DNA from 2 places in the Megasphaera sp. ASD88 genome. Region 1 is predicted to be linked to the other one. Evidence: a T-box and tRNA genes for the amino acid it is inferred to sense, from the RefSeq annotation. Region 1 holds a T-box; the other holds one or more tRNA genes.

Region 1 (8,771 bases):
GCGCCATTCCATGCGCAACAAGGAATTCTTCCTCTTATTGGAATTACAGAAGTCCCTGACCTACTTTACGTCGGCCCTGCGGGGCAACGGCATCGTCATGGAGCGTCTCATGCGCCTGCGCCGCAACACGTCTCTCCATCACCTGCTGAAAATGTACGAAGAAGATGAGGACCTGCTGGAAGACGTCATCATCGAAAACAAGCAGGCTATCGAAATGGTTGAAATGTATTCCAACATCCTCATGAGCATGTCCGATACGTTCGCCTCTATCATTTCCAACAACCTGAACATCGTCATGAAATTCCTGGCCTCCATCACGATTATCCTGGCCGTGCCGACGATTATCTTCAGTTTTTGGGGCATCAACGTCCCCCTGCCCTTCGCCAACAACGTCATGGGTTTCGTATACGTCATCGCCATCGCCTTTTTCTGCGCCCTCTGCGCCGTCTTCATGCTGTGGCGAAAGGATTTATTCTGACAGACCGCCTATATACTGCAAAAGCTGGCCTCGCCGCTGCCGAAACAGGCAGCCGGCGATGACCAGCTTTTTTGTCTGCATATATTTAAGTATATTATTGTCCGGCCGTCATGCTCTTGATCGGCTCAAAGCTGCGCCGATGGATGGGACAGGGGCCGTACTGCCGTATGGCGTCGACGTGGCGCTGCGTCAAATAGCCTTTATGGACGGCAAATCCGTACTGAGGATAAACCTCGTCGTATTCCATCATGACCCGGTCCCTCGTCACCTTGGCGATAATCGAAGCCGCTGCAATAGACGCGCTCTGGCTGTCGCCGTGGACGACGGACTGATGAGGTACCGTCAGATCCTTCAAGGGCATGGCGTCGATGAGGACGGCTTCCGCCGGCACAGCAAGGCCCGCCGCCGCTTCATACATGCCCTGCATCGTCGCGTGGTAAATGTCGAGGGCATCGATTTCCAGCTCCGACTTGGCAACGCACGACACGGCCACGGCTTCAGCCATGATTTTATCATACAAAGCGTCCCGTTTCGCCGCCGACAGCTTTTTGCTGTCGTTTAATCCGGGACATTCCCAGTAAGGCGGCAGGATGACGGCGGCTACCATGACCGGCCCGGCCACGGGGCCCCGCCCGGCTTCGTCGATGCCGGCGACGTGGTATATGCCGTCGTTATAATAGGCCGTTTCCAGGGAATACATGTGCATGACTCGTTCCCGTTCGGCTTCTTCCTTCATCTTGCGGCGGATATAGGTATCCGCTAATTTTTGTACGGAAAGGCGGCGGTCTTCCTTCATAGTCTGCAGCAGGGCCATGACGTCGTCGGGATTCTGCTCCAGCAGGGCTTTAATATCAGCCGTCTTTAGCTGCCCGATGTCGATCATGATTCTCCGCCCCCACACGCTTCGCCGCAGCGGTCCAGGGAAATCAAGCCGATTTTGCCTTCGCGGTATTCCTTCAAAATGAGCTTATAAGTCTTCTCCATGTCGACGACGCCGCCTGATACGATGCAGCCACGCTTGCGGCCGATGGCTTCGATCGTTTCCAAGGGCGCAGCTCCCAGCGCGTCCAGCTTAAATCTCGCCAGCAATTCGTCGGCGTAGAACTGGCTCAATTCTTCGATGAGCTGGGTAATGACCGTTTCCATGTCGAATACCGTGTCGGAAATGGCCCCTGTCGCGGCCAGCCGATAGGCGCTGACCTGATTTTCCAGCTTAGGCCACAATACGCCCGGCGTGTCGAGAAGGTCGAGCTGGTCGCCGATGTGAACCCACTGCTTGCCCTTCGTTTCGCCCGGCTTGTCGGCCGTCTTGGCGGCGCTGCGCCGGGCCAGCTTGTTGATAAGCGTCGACTTGCCTACGTTGGGAATGCCGAGAATCATCGTCCGCACGGAACGGTTCTTCAGTCCCCGGGCCCGCCAATGAGCCAGCTTCGGTTCAGCCAGCTTACGTACCAGGGCGACGAGCTGCTTAACGCCCTTGCCGTCCTTGCTGTTCAAGGGCAGCACGATGCGTCCCTGCTTCTTATAATACTGCACCCATTCCTTTACCATGTCCGGGTCGGCCAGGTCGGCCTTGTTCATGACGACGACCGACGGCTTCTGGCCGATGAGGCTGGCTATCATGGGGTTGGTACTGCTCATGGGGATGCGGGCGTCGACGAGCTCGATGACAACGTCGATGACCTTCAGATTTGCTTCTATCAGCCGCCTGGCTTTCGCCATGTGGCCGGGATACCAGTTGATAATCATAACGTACCTCTCTTTTGTCTGTGTTTCGTTTCTATTGTAGGAGATTCTGTCCCTGCCGTCAACTGGCAGCCGGCCTTCGCGCGACTTGTCCGCCGCGCCGGGTTCTTCCGCTTAGAACGCGAAAATCAATTCTGCCCGCGTCTGTTCTTCCGGATCAGCCATGCCGCCGGCCTTGGCTTCCGTAGCGAAGGACTGCATGACGCTGAACATGGCGTTCTTGGCAAATACATAGTTGACGCCGACGCCCCATGACGTCAGATTGTCCATCTGCGAGGCGAAGCGCCACGACGTCGTAAAGCCGCCGAGCCAGGTACCGTCTTCTGCGTCGATGTATTCCGTCCAGATATCCCACGATTTCGGGATTGCCATGCTTGATTTCCCGTACATCAGGCGGCCGATGAACAAGTCGGCAGAGCCGTCGTCGTGCGTATATTTCGTATCATGGTTTAAGTTCGTGCGTTCATACTGAGCCAATACATTCCATTTCGAGCCGATGTTGACGCTGGCATAGGCGCCCCACAAGGAGTCGGCGTTAAAATCCCTGTTGGCTTCTCCGTTCCCAGTCGTATTGAAATCATTATAATATACGCCGGCAGCCGAATCGCTGCCAAAAAAAGCTTCGATTTCGCCGTAGCCGGTCTTTACGCCGTTGATGGAATCATCGCCTTGGACGCTGCCGGCCATGACATTCCCCTTTTTGAATTTGCCGTAGCCCGCCGTAAGAGCAAAAGCATCTGTACGGTATTGCCCTTCAGCACGGTCGAAAATATCGCTGTACGTGTACCCATAGCTGCGCGGGCCGCCGATCTTGTATATATCCGTCCGGCCGAGGCTCAGATAAAAGGAATCCGCCTCGTAGTCGACTTTAAGGGCGTCGGCAAAGGCGTCGTTCGTGCCGCCGCTGACCGCGCCGTTTTCACTGAAGCTCTGCCAATCCGAACTAATGCTTACGGTGGCTTTCAGACGTTCGTCGAGCTGTGCCTGTCCGCGAAGACGGATGCGGTAATCCCAGGAATTGTCATTTTCCTTGCCGGCGCGGCTGCCTGCAGAATTCTGATAGCGATAGCGGAAGCGGGCGTCGCCGCTAAACTTCACATTGCCGACCTTGTTCTCTAAAGCCGCGACGCGAAGGCCGAGGCGGTTCAGCTCTTCAGCGTACTCGTCGGCCAGCTTGTGAATCACGGCCCGCTGTTCCACCGACGCCCTGTCCATATGAGCCATAGCCTTGGCGACCATTTCAGCCGCTTCATACCGCGTAATGGAACGGTTTCCCTGAAAATAATTTCCGTCTACGCCCTGAATCACGCCGGCCTCAGCCAGCTCCGCCACAGAGTGGTAAGCCCAGCTGTCGGCAGGCACGTCGACAAAGGGATTGGCAGCCCCGGCACTCGTCATGCCCATTGTCAGGATACTGGCCGCCGCCATAGCGATTAGTTTCTTCATCATGTATAACCCTCATTTCAAACGTATAGTGCGTTCTATCTCCACTCCGTACGCAGCATTTCCAGCCGTCGCAGGCCACGCGGCTTGTACGCCCTATGAAGACACAACGCTACTTATTTTGCCTGATATATCCGATCTTGTCAACTATGAAATGAGAAAAAGTATGGCCAGACGAACCGTTTTGTAATAGGAAAAGGACATGCCCTGCACGGGCATGCCCTAACGTATATCCTATGCTATTATCCTTTGCGCGTAGCCGTCAGTTCCTGAATATGAGCGACGACTTCGTCGACCGGTTTTGCGCCGAGATCGCCTTTTGCTCTGTCACGGAGGGACAAGGTATTCGTTTCGATTTCCTTGTCGCCGATGATAGCCATGTACGGAACCTTTTCCATCTGGGCCTTGCGAATCTTGTAGCCGATCTTTTCGTTGCTTTCGTCTACTTCTACGCGGATGCCCAGCTTCTTGAATTTCTTGCGCAGTTCCAAAGCATAGGCCAAATGCTTATCGGAAATGGGCAGGAATTTGATCTGTACCGGAGCGAGCCATACGGGGAAGGCTCCAGCATAGTTTTCGATGAGGATGCCCAGGAAGCGTTCGATGCTGCCGAAGCAGGTACGGTGTACCATGACCGGGCGATGCTTCTGGCCGTCTTCGCCGACATAAGTCATGTCGAAGCGTTCCGGCATGAGCATATCAAGCTGGATCGTACCGCACTGCCAAGTACGGCCGATGGAATCCTTGACGTGGAAGTCGAGCTTCGGACCGTAGAAAGCGCCGTCGCCTTCGTTGACCTGGTACGGAATGTTTCTGTCTTCTAATACCTTGCGCAGGGTGCTCGTCGCTAATTCCCAAATTTCGTCGGAGCCCATGGAGTCTTCCGGACGAGTAGACAATTCGACGCGGTATTCCAAGCCGAATACGTTGTAAGCCTTGTCAAACAAGTCGATAACGCCGGAAATTTCTTCTTCCATCTGGCTCGGCAGCATGAAGATGTGGGCGTCGTCCTGGGTAAAGCAGCGGACGCGGAACAAGCCGTGGAGAGCCCCGTGAAGCTCGTGGCGGTGAACCAGGCCCAATTCAGCCATCCGCATGGGGAAATCGCGGTAGCTGTGTACGTCGCTCTTGTAGACGAGGATGCCGCCGGGGCAGTTCATCGGCTTAATCGCGTACGGTTCGTCGTCAATCGTCGTGAAATACATGTTGTCGCGGTAATGATCCCAGTGACCGGACTGTTCCCACAGGTGGCGGCTCAGGATTGTCGGCGTGCTGATTTCGTCATATTCCGCTTCGTCATGCAGTTCATACCAGAATTTGAGCAACGTCTTGCGGAGAACCATGCCTTTTGCGTGGAAGAACGGGAAGCCCGGGCCTTCTTCGTGGAAGCTGAACAAGTCGAGCTGCTTGCCCAATTTACGATGGTCGCGCTTTTCCGCTTCAGCCAGCATGTGCAGATATGCGTCCAAGTCGTCTTTCTTTTCAAAAGCCGTGCCGTAAATACGCTGGAGCATCTTATTGTGTTCATCGCCGCGCCAGTACGCGCCGGCAACGGTCAGCAGCTTGAAGGCTTTGACCCGGCCCGTCGTTTCGCAGTGCGGTCCTGCGCACAAATCGACGAAATCGCCCTGGCGGTATAAGGAAATCTGTTCGCCTTCCGGCAGGTCTTCAATCAATTCTACCTTGTAGTCCTGACCGGCTTCCTTGAACATCTTCAGCGCTTCGTCGCGGGACACGACTTCTTTCGTCAAGGCGAGATTTTCTTTGACGATTTTTTCCATTTCTGCTTCGATAGCAACGAAGTCTTCCTGCGTAAACCGATGTTCCGTATCGAAATCGTAGTAAAAACCGTTTTCGATGGACGGACCGATGGCAAATTTAACATCCTTGAACAAACGCTGAACGGCTTGAGCCATGATATGAGATGCCGTATGGCGGAGCGTGTCCTTCCCTTCCTGGGCGTCGAAAGTCAGGAATTCAACCGTAGAGCCGTCGACGATCGTTTCCCGCAAATCCGTTACGTCTCCATTGACTTTCGCTACCAATACTTTCTTAGCCAAGCTGTTGCTCAGCTCTTTCGCAGCATCGTACAACGAAATGCCGTCGGCAAATACTTTTTTGCTGCCGTCTTTTAACACTAATTCTGCCATAATACATCCTCCTTAATAAAAAAAGCTCCCGTCCTCAAGGGACGAGAGCATGCTCACGTGGTTCCACCCTAGTTCATCAGCAAAAACTACTGATGTACTCAAACGCTATAACGTGGCGACCGAACCGCCGTACTACAAATTCCGACGATTAGCTCCAAGGGGGTAACACTTTCACGCTTTAAGGACACTCACACCAACTATGCCCCTCTCTGATAAAGCCGCTGAAAATATCATGTCCTTTTCAAGGCTTGTTACATATTTCTATGTATGCGTAAATTATACGACGTACGATGTACCTTGTCAAGAAACTTTAGTCTTTTTTTACTTCAAATTAAGAACTTAAAGAACTGCAGCTACGTAAAAAGGACTGCCCGAAGACAGTCCTTTTTTAGGCTTATGGAAATCTAGGTATTATGCCATACCTTTGGCTGCTTTAATAGCTGCTGTGAGTTTGGGAACTACTTCGAAAGCGTCGCCAACGATACCGTAGTCGCAAACTTTGAAGATCGGAGCATCTTCGTCTTTGTTGATAGCGATGATGCAGTCAGAACCCGTCATGCCTGCCAAGTGCTGAATAGCACCGGAAATAGCGCAAGCGATGTAGAGTTTCGGGCCAACAGTCTTACCTGTCTGGCCAACCTGATGGAGAGCGTCGATCCAGCCAGCGTCAACAGCTGCACGGGATGCGCCGACAGCGCCGCCCAATACGTCTGCCAATTCTTTCAGGATACCGCCGTTAACAAACGGTTCAGCGCCGTTCATGCCGCGGCCGCCGGCAACGATAACGTCAGCTTCTTCGATCTTAACGCCTTCGCCGCCCATTTTAATGAGTTCAACGAATTTCGTCATGAAGTCAGCGTCGGAAAGTTTTGCTTCCATTTCGATAACTTCGCCTGTAGCGCTCGGATCAGCTTCCGGTTTTTTGAATACGTTCGGACGAACAGTACCCATCTGCGGACGGTTATCCGGGCAAATGATTTCAGCCATGATGTTGCCGCCCAAAGCCGGACGAGTCCAAACGATCGTCTTGCCGTCTTCGTCAACGGAAAGACCCGTGCAGTCAGCCGTCAAGCCCGTTTTCAGGGAGTTAGCGACGCGGGGGCCGAGATCGCGGCCGATGTTCGTAGCGCCTACGAGGAATACGTTCGGTTTAACTTCATGGAAGAAGTCGCACAGAACTTTAGAGTAAGCCGTTGTGTTGTAGTTAGCCAATTTTTCATCGTCATATACATATACTTTGTGAGCGCCATGAGCGATGAGTTCCTGTGCCAACGGTTTTACGTTATAACCAATCAGTACCGCACCTACTTCGTCACCGATGCCGTCAGCCAATTTACGGCCCTGGCCCAACAGTTCGAAAGATACGTTACGTAATTTGCCTTCGAATTGTTCAGCGATTACATATACGCCTTTGTATTCTGCTAAATCCATTTTCACTGTTCCTCCTTAGAAATTAGATGATTTTGTTTTCAGTCAATTTAGCCATCAACTGATCTACTGCTACCTGGGCGTCTTCTTCGTTAATAACGAGACCCTGTGTTCTCTGAGGCGGTGTGAAAATCTTACGAACTTTTGTCGGAGAACCGCTCAAACCAATCTGAGATTCGTCAGCGTTGATGTCAGCAGCAGACAATTCAGGAATTTCACGACGTTTTGCTTTCATCGTACCACGGATGGTCGGGAAGCGCGGTTCGTTCAATTCTTTAACGGCTGTAATCAAAACGGGGAACTGAGCTTCCGTTACGATGTAGCCTTCTTCGTTCTGCTGTTTAACCGTTACAGTCGTGCCTTCAACTTTGATTTCGGCAGCATATGTAATCTGAGGAATGCCGAGTTCGCAAGCGATCTGCGGGCCAACCTGAGCCGTGTCGCCGTCGATAGCCTGTTTGCCGCAAAGGATGATATCGAACTGTTCGATGCCTTTGAGTTCAGCAACTTTTTTAACAGCCTGAGCCAGGCAATAACCTGTAGCCAATGTATCAGAGCCGCCAACTTTGCGGTCTGTCAGGAGATAAGCGTCGTCAGCGCCCATTGCCAGAGCTTCGCGCAATACGTCTTTTGCCTGCGGGGGACCCATGGAAAGGACAGTAACCTTTGCACCCTGATTGTCCTTCAACTGCAAAGCTGCTTCCAAAGCGTTCTGGTCAAAGGGGTTGAAAATGTTAGGAACACCAGCACGAATGACGGTATGTTTTACGGGGTCAATCTTAACTTCTGCTGTGTCCGGAACTTGTTTGACACATACCAATATTTCCATTTACGTTTGCCTCCTAAAAAAAGTATCTTTTTATTCAACAGGCTTGGTCTTTTCAGACCAAGCCCGTATCATAAACCTTAAAAATTGCTTACCGCAACAAAGCGCCGGATGTTACCATCAACTGAACTTCGTTGGTGCCTTCATAGATCTGAGTGATCTTAGCGTCACGCATATGACGAGCAACCGGATATTCTTCGCTGTAGCCATAGCCGCCGAAGATCTGAACAGCTTCAACGGAAACTTCCATAGCTACGTCGGAAGCGAATCTCTTAGCGATAGCAGCGTCAACCGTGAACGGCTGGCCTTCGTGTTTCAAGAAAGCAGCTTTGTAAACGAGGTTACGAGCAGCTTCAATCTTCATCTTCATGTCAGCCAGTTTGAAGGAAACGGACTGGAATTTGCAAAGCGGTTTGCCGAACTGAACACGCTGTTTGGAGTATTCAACTGCATCGTTCAAAGCAGCTTCTGCAATGCCGAGAGCCTGAGCAGCAACGCCGATACGGCCGCCGTCCAAGGTCATCATAGCAACTTTGAAGCCTTTGCCTTCGCCGCCGAGGAGGTTTTCTTTCGGAACTTTTACGTTCTGGAATACTAATTCCATCGTCTGGGAAGTATGGATGCCCAATTTGTCTTCTTTCTTACCGAATGTAAAGCCTTCCCAGCCTTTTTCGATGATGAAGGCGCTGATGCCTTTCGT
Region 2 (8,771 bases), on a different contig from region 1:
TCAATGCGGAGCCTACGACGATAGGTACTTCGTCGCCGGGGAAATCGTAGGAGCTCAGGAGGTCGCGGACTTCCATTTCTACGAGTTCGATCAGTTCGGGGTCGTCAACCTGGTCGGCTTTGTTGAGGTATACGACGATAGCCGGTACGCCTACCTGGCGGGCCAACAGGATGTGTTCGCGAGTCTGAGGCATCGGGCCGTCAGCTGCGCTTACGACGAGGATTGCGCCGTCCATCTGAGCAGCGCCGGTGATCATGTTCTTAACATAGTCGGCGTGGCCCGGGCAGTCAACGTGGGCATAGTGACGTTTGTCCGTTTCGTATTCAACGTGAGCCGTGTTGATCGTAATGCCGCGTTCGCGTTCTTCCGGAGCCTTATCGATATCAGCATAGTCTTCGAATTTAGCGTAGCCTTTTTCGGACAATACTTTCGTAATAGCAGCCGTCAACGTCGTTTTGCCATGGTCAACGTGACCAATCGTGCCGATGTTAACATGGGGTTTGGTTCTTTCGTAATGTTCTTTTGCCATTTTACTGATTTCCTCCTTTAGGAAAAAATTTACCATCTATATTGTATTCTATCACACAATATCTATTTTTGCTCTGTTTTCAGAAAAAAATAGTATTGCATATAGAAATAACCTCGTAAAACGAGGTTATAAATGTGGTGGCGGCTCGGAGATTCGAACTCTGGACACTGCGGGTATGAACCGCATGCTCTAGCCAACTGAGCTAAGCCGCCATGTTTGGAGCTATTGACCGGGATTGAACCGGTGACCTTATCCTTACCAAGGATACGCTCTACCGACTGAGCTACAACAGCTTACACCGTTCAAAGCACATATACAGTTTTTCTTTACTGCCTTGCAGCAAAAATTTGGTAGCGGGGGCAGGACTTGAACCTACGACCTTCGGGTTATGAGCCCGACGAGCTACCAACTGCTCCACCCCGCGATGATATGGTGGTGGGGGAAGGATTCGAACCTTCGAAGGCAGTCGCCGGCAGATTTACAGTCTGCTCCCTTTAGCCACTCGGGAACCCCACCATACCTGGAGCCGACAATAGGACTTGAACCTACAACCTACTGATTACAAGTCAGTTGCTCTGCCAATTGAGCTATGTCGGCGTGTCCTGTCTCACAGAACGTAATTGATTATACTTGATAATCTCGATTCTGTCAAGACATTTTTCAGAAGTTTTTTTACTCTCTTCAAAAGCATTTCTTTTAAAGAAGTCTTTAAAACTGCTGACTTAGATAGTATACTATACTCTATAGAAAAAAGCAAGAGATAAATTCAAATTTTTTGGAGGATACTTCTATATGATAGACAGCACAGATATGAAACGGTTTGCCGCTGCCCTCGGCCTGGACTGCGCCGGCGTCGCCCCAGCCGATTTGCCCCGGCCGCCCTATGCCGAAGAACCGCCGTGCCCGCTGGCCGCCGGCGTAGGAGACGAACGATACGAGCCGCGCCGCATTCTCCCGTCGTGCCGTTCCGTCATCGTCGTCTTAGTTCCCTATTACACGGCCCAGACAGAACAGGCCAATCTATCCCTCTATTGCCGGAGCGCAGACTATCACGCCGTCGTCCGCGCGTATTTAGAGCAAATCGCCGCGTATCTGCAGCGGCAATATCCCGGCAGCGAGCAGCGCTGTGTCGTCGATACGTCCCCGCTGTCGGACCGCTGGCTGGCCTATCAGGCCGGCCTGGGCTTTTTCGGAGACAATCGCTGCCTCATCAACGATACGTACGGCTCCTACGTCTTTATCGGCAGCGTCCTCACGTCCCTGCCCTTCACGCCGGACCAGCCCCTGCAACAGGAATGCTCCCACTGCGGCGCCTGTCAGTCAGCCTGTCCGGGACAATGTTTTTCCGGCGGCGCTTACGATTACAGCTGCTGCAAATCGTATATTACGCAAAAAAAAGGCAGCCTTACGCTGCCAGAAATACAATGTATGGAAAAAACGCCGCTCATCTTCGGCTGCGACGTATGTCAGGAATCGTGTCCGCACAACAGCGTCGTCAAGGCGACGCCTCTTCCGGAATTTTACCAAGACCGCCTGCCGCGGCTTTCCCCTTCAGACATCGAATCGCTGTCGAATAAACAGTTTCAGCAGGCTTTCGGCGACCGGGCTTTTGCCTGGCGCGGCAAAAAAGTGCTGCTCCGCAATCTGGAATACGCGGCTAAGCAGGACGCCGCATCAACTAAAAATCGAAACGACGGCAAAGACGACGTATAACAAGACGAAGGCAGCCAAGACGGCCACGGCGGCCAGGGGCAGCAGCAGGACGGCAATACTTCGTCCCGTTCCCATGGTGTACGTTTCTTTGACGGCCCATACGTCCAATACCAAAGCCCAGACCCCTGCCGCCAGCGACACGGCCTGCACCAGCAGTTCCGGCGCGACGAATACGAAGCTGCCGGCTAAGGTCGCCAGGTTGAGGGGGATTTCCGTGAAGCAGAAGGCCGCCGCCAGGCTTTTCATAGACCCGTTTCGCCCGAGAAGGCGGGCGGCTCCATGATACAGCAAGATGCGCGCGGCAAAACAGAAGGCCGCTCCGCCGTACATAGCTATGGCCGTCCATACTGCCGTATCCTGCCACTGCACCCATACGGACACGACAGAAAGCATCACGGAAAGGGACCAGATGACGATTCCTTCGCGAAGGCGCTGCTCCGGCACGATGACAGCCAGCGTTTCTTTAGGCGATACGACGATGCCGTAGGCCAATGCTAAGGCTTCTTCAATGTAATATCTCATTGCTGCCGCCCTCCTTTCCATATCATGAGGGGGAAGGGAATCCTCTGCCCGGCTTCATACAGCCCTTCGGCCAGAGAAGGCGCCGCTATCCGGCCGGACAGCAGCTGATCCCAGGAGAAGGCGTCGTCGTACGTCACCGTCGCCACCTTGTCCGGATTGGCGTGAATCAGCGTCCCGGCATAGCCCAAGGCGTCGTAGTAATTCCCCAGCTCGTCGACGAGGCCCGCCTCCTTTGCCTGCACGCCTGTAAACACCCGGCCGTCGGCCAGGGAACGCACCTTTTCGCCGTCCATATGGCGCTGCTCGGCCACGACGGCGACAAACTGTTCGTACATATCGTCGACCATATTCTGGGTCAGCCTCCGTTCTTCCTCAGTCATTGGGCGGAAGGGTGAGAAAATATCTTTATAGGGCCCCGATTTGATTTTTTCTTCTCGTACGCCCAGCTTTTCGCTCAGGCCCTGCACATCATAATACGACATATACACGCCAATGCTTCCCGTAATCGTCGAAGGATTGGCGTATATTTTATCTCCATAAGCCGCCAGCCAGTAGGCCCCCGACGCGGCCGTATCGCCCATGGATACGACGACAGGCTTGCCTGAATCCTTCAGCTTCTGCAGCTCTGCCGCCGCTTCCTGCGTCGCCGCCGCGCTGCCGCCGGGGCTGTTGACGCGCAGCAGTACAGCCTGTACGCTGTCGTCCTGCCTGGCCTTGCGGAACTGGCGCATCAGCGCGCCCGACGTCGTCGAAGACGGGCTTCCCCAAGCCATATCGGCGTCGTCGCCGCCGACAATGGGGCCATTGACGCGGATAACGGCTACGCGCGGATCCTGATACAGCTTCCGCACGCTGTCCGAGCGGGACAGGGACCCGGCCGCGGCAACGGCAATAAACAGCACTGCCGCAACGACGCCGGCAATGCGGATTTTTTTCTTCTTTTCCATAGGGCCTCCTCTATACAAAAATAAGGGACGCAAGAGCGACGGCTCTCTATCCCTTACGTATTACAGACGGTCTTCATGGGTCGTATCCAAATTCAAGAATAAGGTATACTCGCCCTTGAAGTACAGCTTTACAGAACCGACGGGGCCGTTGCGGTGCTTGGCCAGTATGATTTCTGTAATGTGCTGATTTTCCGTTTCCTTATCATAATAATCTTCGCGATACAAGAACGACACGATATCGGCGTCCTGTTCCAGCGCGCCCGATTCGCGCAGGTCGCTGAGCATAGGCCGCTTATCCTGCCGGCTTTCTACGCTTCGGCTGAGCTGCGACAGGGCGATGAGGGGCACCTTGAGCTCCCGGGCCAGGGCCTTCAGCGAACGGGAAATTTCGGAAATTTCCTGCTGGCGGCTTTCGGAGTTGCGCCCCTGCATGAGCTGCAGGTAGTCGACGATGATCAGGTCCAGGCCGTGTTCCGCCTTGAGACGGCGAGCCTTGGAGCGCATCTCCGTCACGGAAATGCCCGGCGTGTCGTCGATATAAATGGGCGCCTGATACAATTTATCGCAGGCGTCGGTCAGCTTCGTCCACTCGTCGTCGCTGTTGAGCTGGCCTGTGCGCAGCTTCTGCGAATCGATGTGGGCGATCTGGCACAGCAGACGCTGTACGAGCTGTTCCTGAGACATTTCCAGGGAAAAGAAGGCCACGGTCTTATGCTGCTTTACGCCTACGTTCTGCGCGATATTCAAAGTAAAAGCCGTCTTCCCCATGCTCGGACGAGCCGCGACGAGGATTAAGTCCGACGGCTGCAGCCCCGACGTTAGGCGGTCTAAATCGCGAAATCCCGTAGGCAGGCCCGTAATACCCGCCTTATTTTCGTACAGCTTGGTGATCTTGTCCAGCGTTTCTTCGACGACGACGCCGACAGGCGCGAAGTCTCCCCGCCGCTTGCTCTCGGAAATCTGTAAGATACGCCGTTCGGCGTCATCCAGCAAATCCTCCGGCTCTTTCTCGCCGTCGTAAGCCTCCGAGGTCAATTCGGTGCACGTCGTAATGATATTGCGGGCCAAGGCCTTTTCCGCCACGATATTGGCGTGATATTCGATATTAGCAGCCGTCGCGACCAGGTTCGGCAGGCTGAGGACGTACTCCAGGCCGCCGACGTCGTCGAGCTTCTTCATGCGCCGCAGTTCTTCCGGCAGGGTGATGACGTCGACTTCCTTGTTGTCATGGTGCAGGTGCTCCATGGCTTCGAAAATCGTCCGGTGCACTTCCCTGTAAAAATCGCCGGGCCGCAGCTTTTCCATAGCGGCTACGACGGCGTTGTGCTCCAGCATCATCGCGCCGAGCACGGCCTGCTCCGCTTCTACGTTCTGCGGCGGAATCCGCTGCTCCATAGTATATGCACACTCCTACTTTACAAACATAACATCTAATACGTCCTGAATCGTTTCGGCGCAGCGTATATCCAAATCCAGATGGTGCTCCGGAATATCCTGCCCATTGTCTTTAGGAATGACGATAGCCTTCATGCCGGCCTGACAGGCGCCGTAGGCCTTTTCAAATACGCCGCCGACGGGCTTTACCTGCCCCCGCACGGAAATTTCGCCCGTAACGGCCACATCCTGTCGGATCGGCGTCTGCGTAATCGCCGAGATGAGGGCCGTCGTAATCGCGCAGCCTGCCGACGGGCCGTCGATGTTTCCGCCGCCGACAAAGTTGATATTGACGTCGTAATCGGACAATTCCTTGCCCGTCACGCTGCGCACCACGGCAGCGGCGTTGAACATGGAATCCTTGGCCATCGAACCGGCCGTATCGTTGAAGCGGTAATAGCCCTTGCCGGCCTCGCGGGCGGGAAAGGCTACGGCTTCGATTTCAATCGCCGAGCCTAAATACCCCGAAACGCCGAGGCCGAATATTTTCCCCACAGCCGGCACGTCGCTCGCCTTTTCCATGGCGTACGGCGTAAGGCGGCTGATCTGGGACACGCGGTGAATGTGATCCTTCGTAATGACTACGCCGTCCTTGCGGCCGGCCCGATATACGGCCAGGCCGTAGGCGTCAGCCAGAATATTGACGGCCTTGCGCCCTTCGATCGTAAAGGTGCTGATAAGGGCCGCCGCGCCGTCTTCCAAGACTGCGCCCAGCTCCCTGGCCGCATTTTCTACGATAGTCTGTATATCCGACGGCACGAGGGGCTCAAAAAAGATTTCAGCGCAGCGCGAGCGGATAGCCGGATTGATTTCCCAAGGGCTCCGCGTCGTCGCCCCGATGAGGATAAAATCGGCCGGCGCGCCTTCGGCGAACAGTTTTTTAATATACTGGGGCACGTTCGGGTCTTCTTCGTCATAATAGGCCGACTCGAACTTCACCCGCTTATCTTCTAATACCTTCAGCAGCTTGTTCAGCAGCATGGGATCCATCTCGCCGATTTCGTCGATGAACAAGATGCCGCCATGGGCCTCCGTCACCAGGCCCGGCTTGGGCTCGGGAATCCCCGTATCGGCTAAATCGCGGCGCGCGCCTTGATAAATGGGGTCGTGAACCGAGCCGATGAGGGGATTGGTCATATCGCGCGAATCCCAGCGAAGCGTCGTCCCGTCCGTTTCGACAAAGGGAGCGTCAGGTCCGAAGGGCGTAAAGGGAAGGCCTTTCGCCTCCTGCAGGACGATGCGGGCCGCCGTCGTCTTGCCTACGCCGGGAGGTCCGTACAGCAGAAGATGCTGCGGATACACGGAAGCCAGCTTGCTCTGCATCGCTTCTACAGCCCGTTCCTGGCCGACGACGGCGCTGAGCTTTTTCGGACGGACTTGCTCCATAATCGACTCGGACAGCTGTATCGTGTCGAGCTTCTGCAGCTCGGCCAGCTTGCGCTTCGTCTGCGGCGTCTCCACATCGCGCAGTTCTTCCTTGATAATCTGCATCTTGATTTCCTGCACGTATTCCTGCTGCTTTTCTTCCATCCGCTGGGAAATCTTCTTTTCCAGCCGCTCTTCCACAGCCTGGCGGGCCAGCATTTCAGCCAGCACGATTTCCAGCTCGTTCAATACGTCGATGACCTCGTCGTCCTTCGGAATGCGGTCGTACGACGCGTTTTCATATACGAGGCGCTGCAGGCCGACCAGCCGCTGCCGCGGGTCTTCCGAATGGACATAGGACAGGGCGGCGTATTTACTGGCTCTGAGCACCATCTTTTCCGCCCCTATAAGACCAGTAAAAGCGCCGTAAAGCACGTTAACCTGACGGCGGAGCTCTTCCTCCGCCGTCGGTTCCAGATACTTATGGCGCTGTAACAGTTTATCAAGCAATTCTTTCATAGTATCCCCTTACAGTTTTGCCGCAGCTTATCCTTCTACGACATGAACCTTGATGACGCTCGTAATGGTCGGATGCACGCGGATGACGACGTCGTACGTTCCCAGCGATTTAATCGGGTCCTTGATTTCGACTTTCTTTTTGTCGATGTCGACGTCGTACTGAGCCTTCGCCGCTTCGCTGATATTTTTGCCCGTAATCGCACCGAATACCTTTCCGCCTTCGCCGACCTTTACGGGAATCGTCAGCTCTACCTTCTTCAGCTGGCTGGCCAGCACGACAGCTTCATCGGACGCTACCTGGGCCTTATGCTTAGCCGCCGCCTGCTTCTGCTTCGCGTCGTTGATGTTTTCCGACGTGCCCGGCGCAGCTAATTTGCGGGGCAGCAGGAAATTGCGGCCGTAGCCTTCCGATACTTCTATGATTTCGCCTTTTTTACCCAATTTTTTTACGTCTTGCAATAATATTACTTTCATTCTTTTTCAGTCTCCTTATTTTTATTGATTACGTCCCGCAGGGCCGCCATGACGTCCTGCTGCGCTTCTTCTACGGTACGCTCTTTGAGCTGCGCGCCGGCAACGGTGCGATGGCCGCCGCCGCCCAGGGCCTCCATGACGAGCTGTACGTTAATATCTCCCTTAGAGCGGGCACTGACGCCGATATTGCCGTCAGGAAGCTCGCAGAACGTAAAGCTGGCGTTTACGTTGTCTATATTGATAAGCATATCGGCGATTTGCGCCGCTACGATCGTCGTGTTCTTCGTCCCCTTCGGGCAGGAAGCCATGGCCACGCCGTCTACGATGCGCGCCTCCGACAAGATGGCCGCCTTTTCCCGGACTGTCGTAAAATCGGAGCTGAACAGCTCCCGCACGATTTCCGGGTCAGCGCCGCTGCGGCGCAGGTAGGCCGCGGCGTCAAAGGTACGGACGCCGGTCTGGACGGCGAAGTTTTTCGTATCGACGATAATGCCGGCGTACAAGGCCGTCGCTTCGATTTTTTCCAGCTCTACGTCTTCCTGATAATACTGGAGCAGCTCCGTGACGAGTTCGCTCGTCGAAGAGCTGGACGGCTCCGTATACGTCAGGAGAGGCTTCTTGATAAAGTCGGAGCTGCGGCGGTGATGGTCGATGACGACGCGCCGTTCCGTCTGTTCGATCAAGGCCGGCGCGACGGTCATGTCCGTCCGATGGGTATCGACGATAAACAGCAGCGTCTGGCTGTTGCACAGCTCTTCCGCCGTTTCCGCCGAAATGAGCAAGTCCTTAAAGGCCGGCACGTTGAGTATCTGCGTTTCCAGGCGGCGGATGGCGTCGGTCTGCTTGCTGATGACGATGTGGACGGGCTTGCCGATGATGCGGGCCATGTGAGCCACGCCGACGGCAGCGCCGATGCTGTCGTAATCTTCCCGTTCATGCCCCATGACCAGGACGAGATCGCTCGTGTCAATGAGTTCGCGTATCGCCTGGGCGACGACGCGGGCCCGGACGCGGGTATTCTTTTCGACAGACCGGGTCTTGCCGCCGTAAAAATGAGGCGAGCCGTCTTCTTCATATACGACGACCTGGTCGCCGCCCCGTCCCAAGGCCAGATCCAGCCCGGCCTGGGCCTTGTCGGCCAGCTCGTTGAAGTTGACCATGCCCTGGGTCACGACATCCTTCGGGCAAGCCGCCACGCCCATGCTGAGCGTAACGGGAATGCGGTTGACCGTATGGATCATGCGGATTTTTTCGAGAAAGGAAAAATT

Evidence for each region. A T-box is a leader RNA that pairs with one kind of tRNA and senses whether it is charged. The one in region 1 lies ahead of thrS (threonine--tRNA ligase), so its partner is inferred to be a tRNA-Thr.
Region 2: it has a tRNA-Thr gene. The T-box ahead of thrS (threonine--tRNA ligase) is inferred to sense a tRNA for this amino acid. The anticodon was not compared.

Annotation. Positions count from the first base shown of each region.
Region 1 is NZ_NQXW01000023.1:6,910-15,680, reverse strand. It holds gene CJ260_RS10355 (magnesium transporter CorA family protein) at 1-478, shown strand, start outside; gene CJ260_RS10350 (ribonuclease HII) at 573-1,361, opposite strand; gene ylqF (ribosome biogenesis GTPase YlqF) at 1,358-2,227, opposite strand; gene CJ260_RS10340 (S-layer homology domain-containing protein) at 2,339-3,673, opposite strand; gene thrS (threonine--tRNA ligase) at 3,910-5,817, opposite strand; T-box leader at 5,852-6,071, opposite strand; gene CJ260_RS10330 (electron transfer flavoprotein subunit alpha/FixB family protein) at 6,229-7,248, opposite strand; gene CJ260_RS10325 (electron transfer flavoprotein subunit beta/FixA family protein) at 7,271-8,074, opposite strand; gene CJ260_RS10320 (acyl-CoA dehydrogenase) at 8,163-8,771, opposite strand, start outside.
Region 2 is NZ_NQXW01000026.1:118-8,888, forward strand. It holds partial or broken gene CJ260_RS10760 (GTP-binding protein) at 1-529, opposite strand, end outside; tRNA gene CJ260_RS10765 (tRNA-Met) at 665-741, opposite strand; tRNA gene CJ260_RS10770 (tRNA-Thr) at 747-822, opposite strand; tRNA gene CJ260_RS10775 (tRNA-Met) at 878-953, opposite strand; tRNA gene CJ260_RS10780 (tRNA-Tyr) at 960-1,045, opposite strand; tRNA gene CJ260_RS10785 (tRNA-Thr) at 1,051-1,126, opposite strand; gene queG (tRNA epoxyqueuosine(34) reductase QueG) at 1,322-2,242, shown strand; gene CJ260_RS10795 (YIP1 family protein) at 2,204-2,764, opposite strand; gene sppA (signal peptide peptidase SppA) at 2,761-3,711, opposite strand; gene dnaB (replicative DNA helicase) at 3,772-5,106, opposite strand; gene lonC (Lon family ATP-dependent protease) at 5,122-7,029, opposite strand; gene rplI (50S ribosomal protein L9) at 7,057-7,503, opposite strand; gene CJ260_RS10820 (DHH family phosphoesterase) at 7,500-8,771, opposite strand, start outside.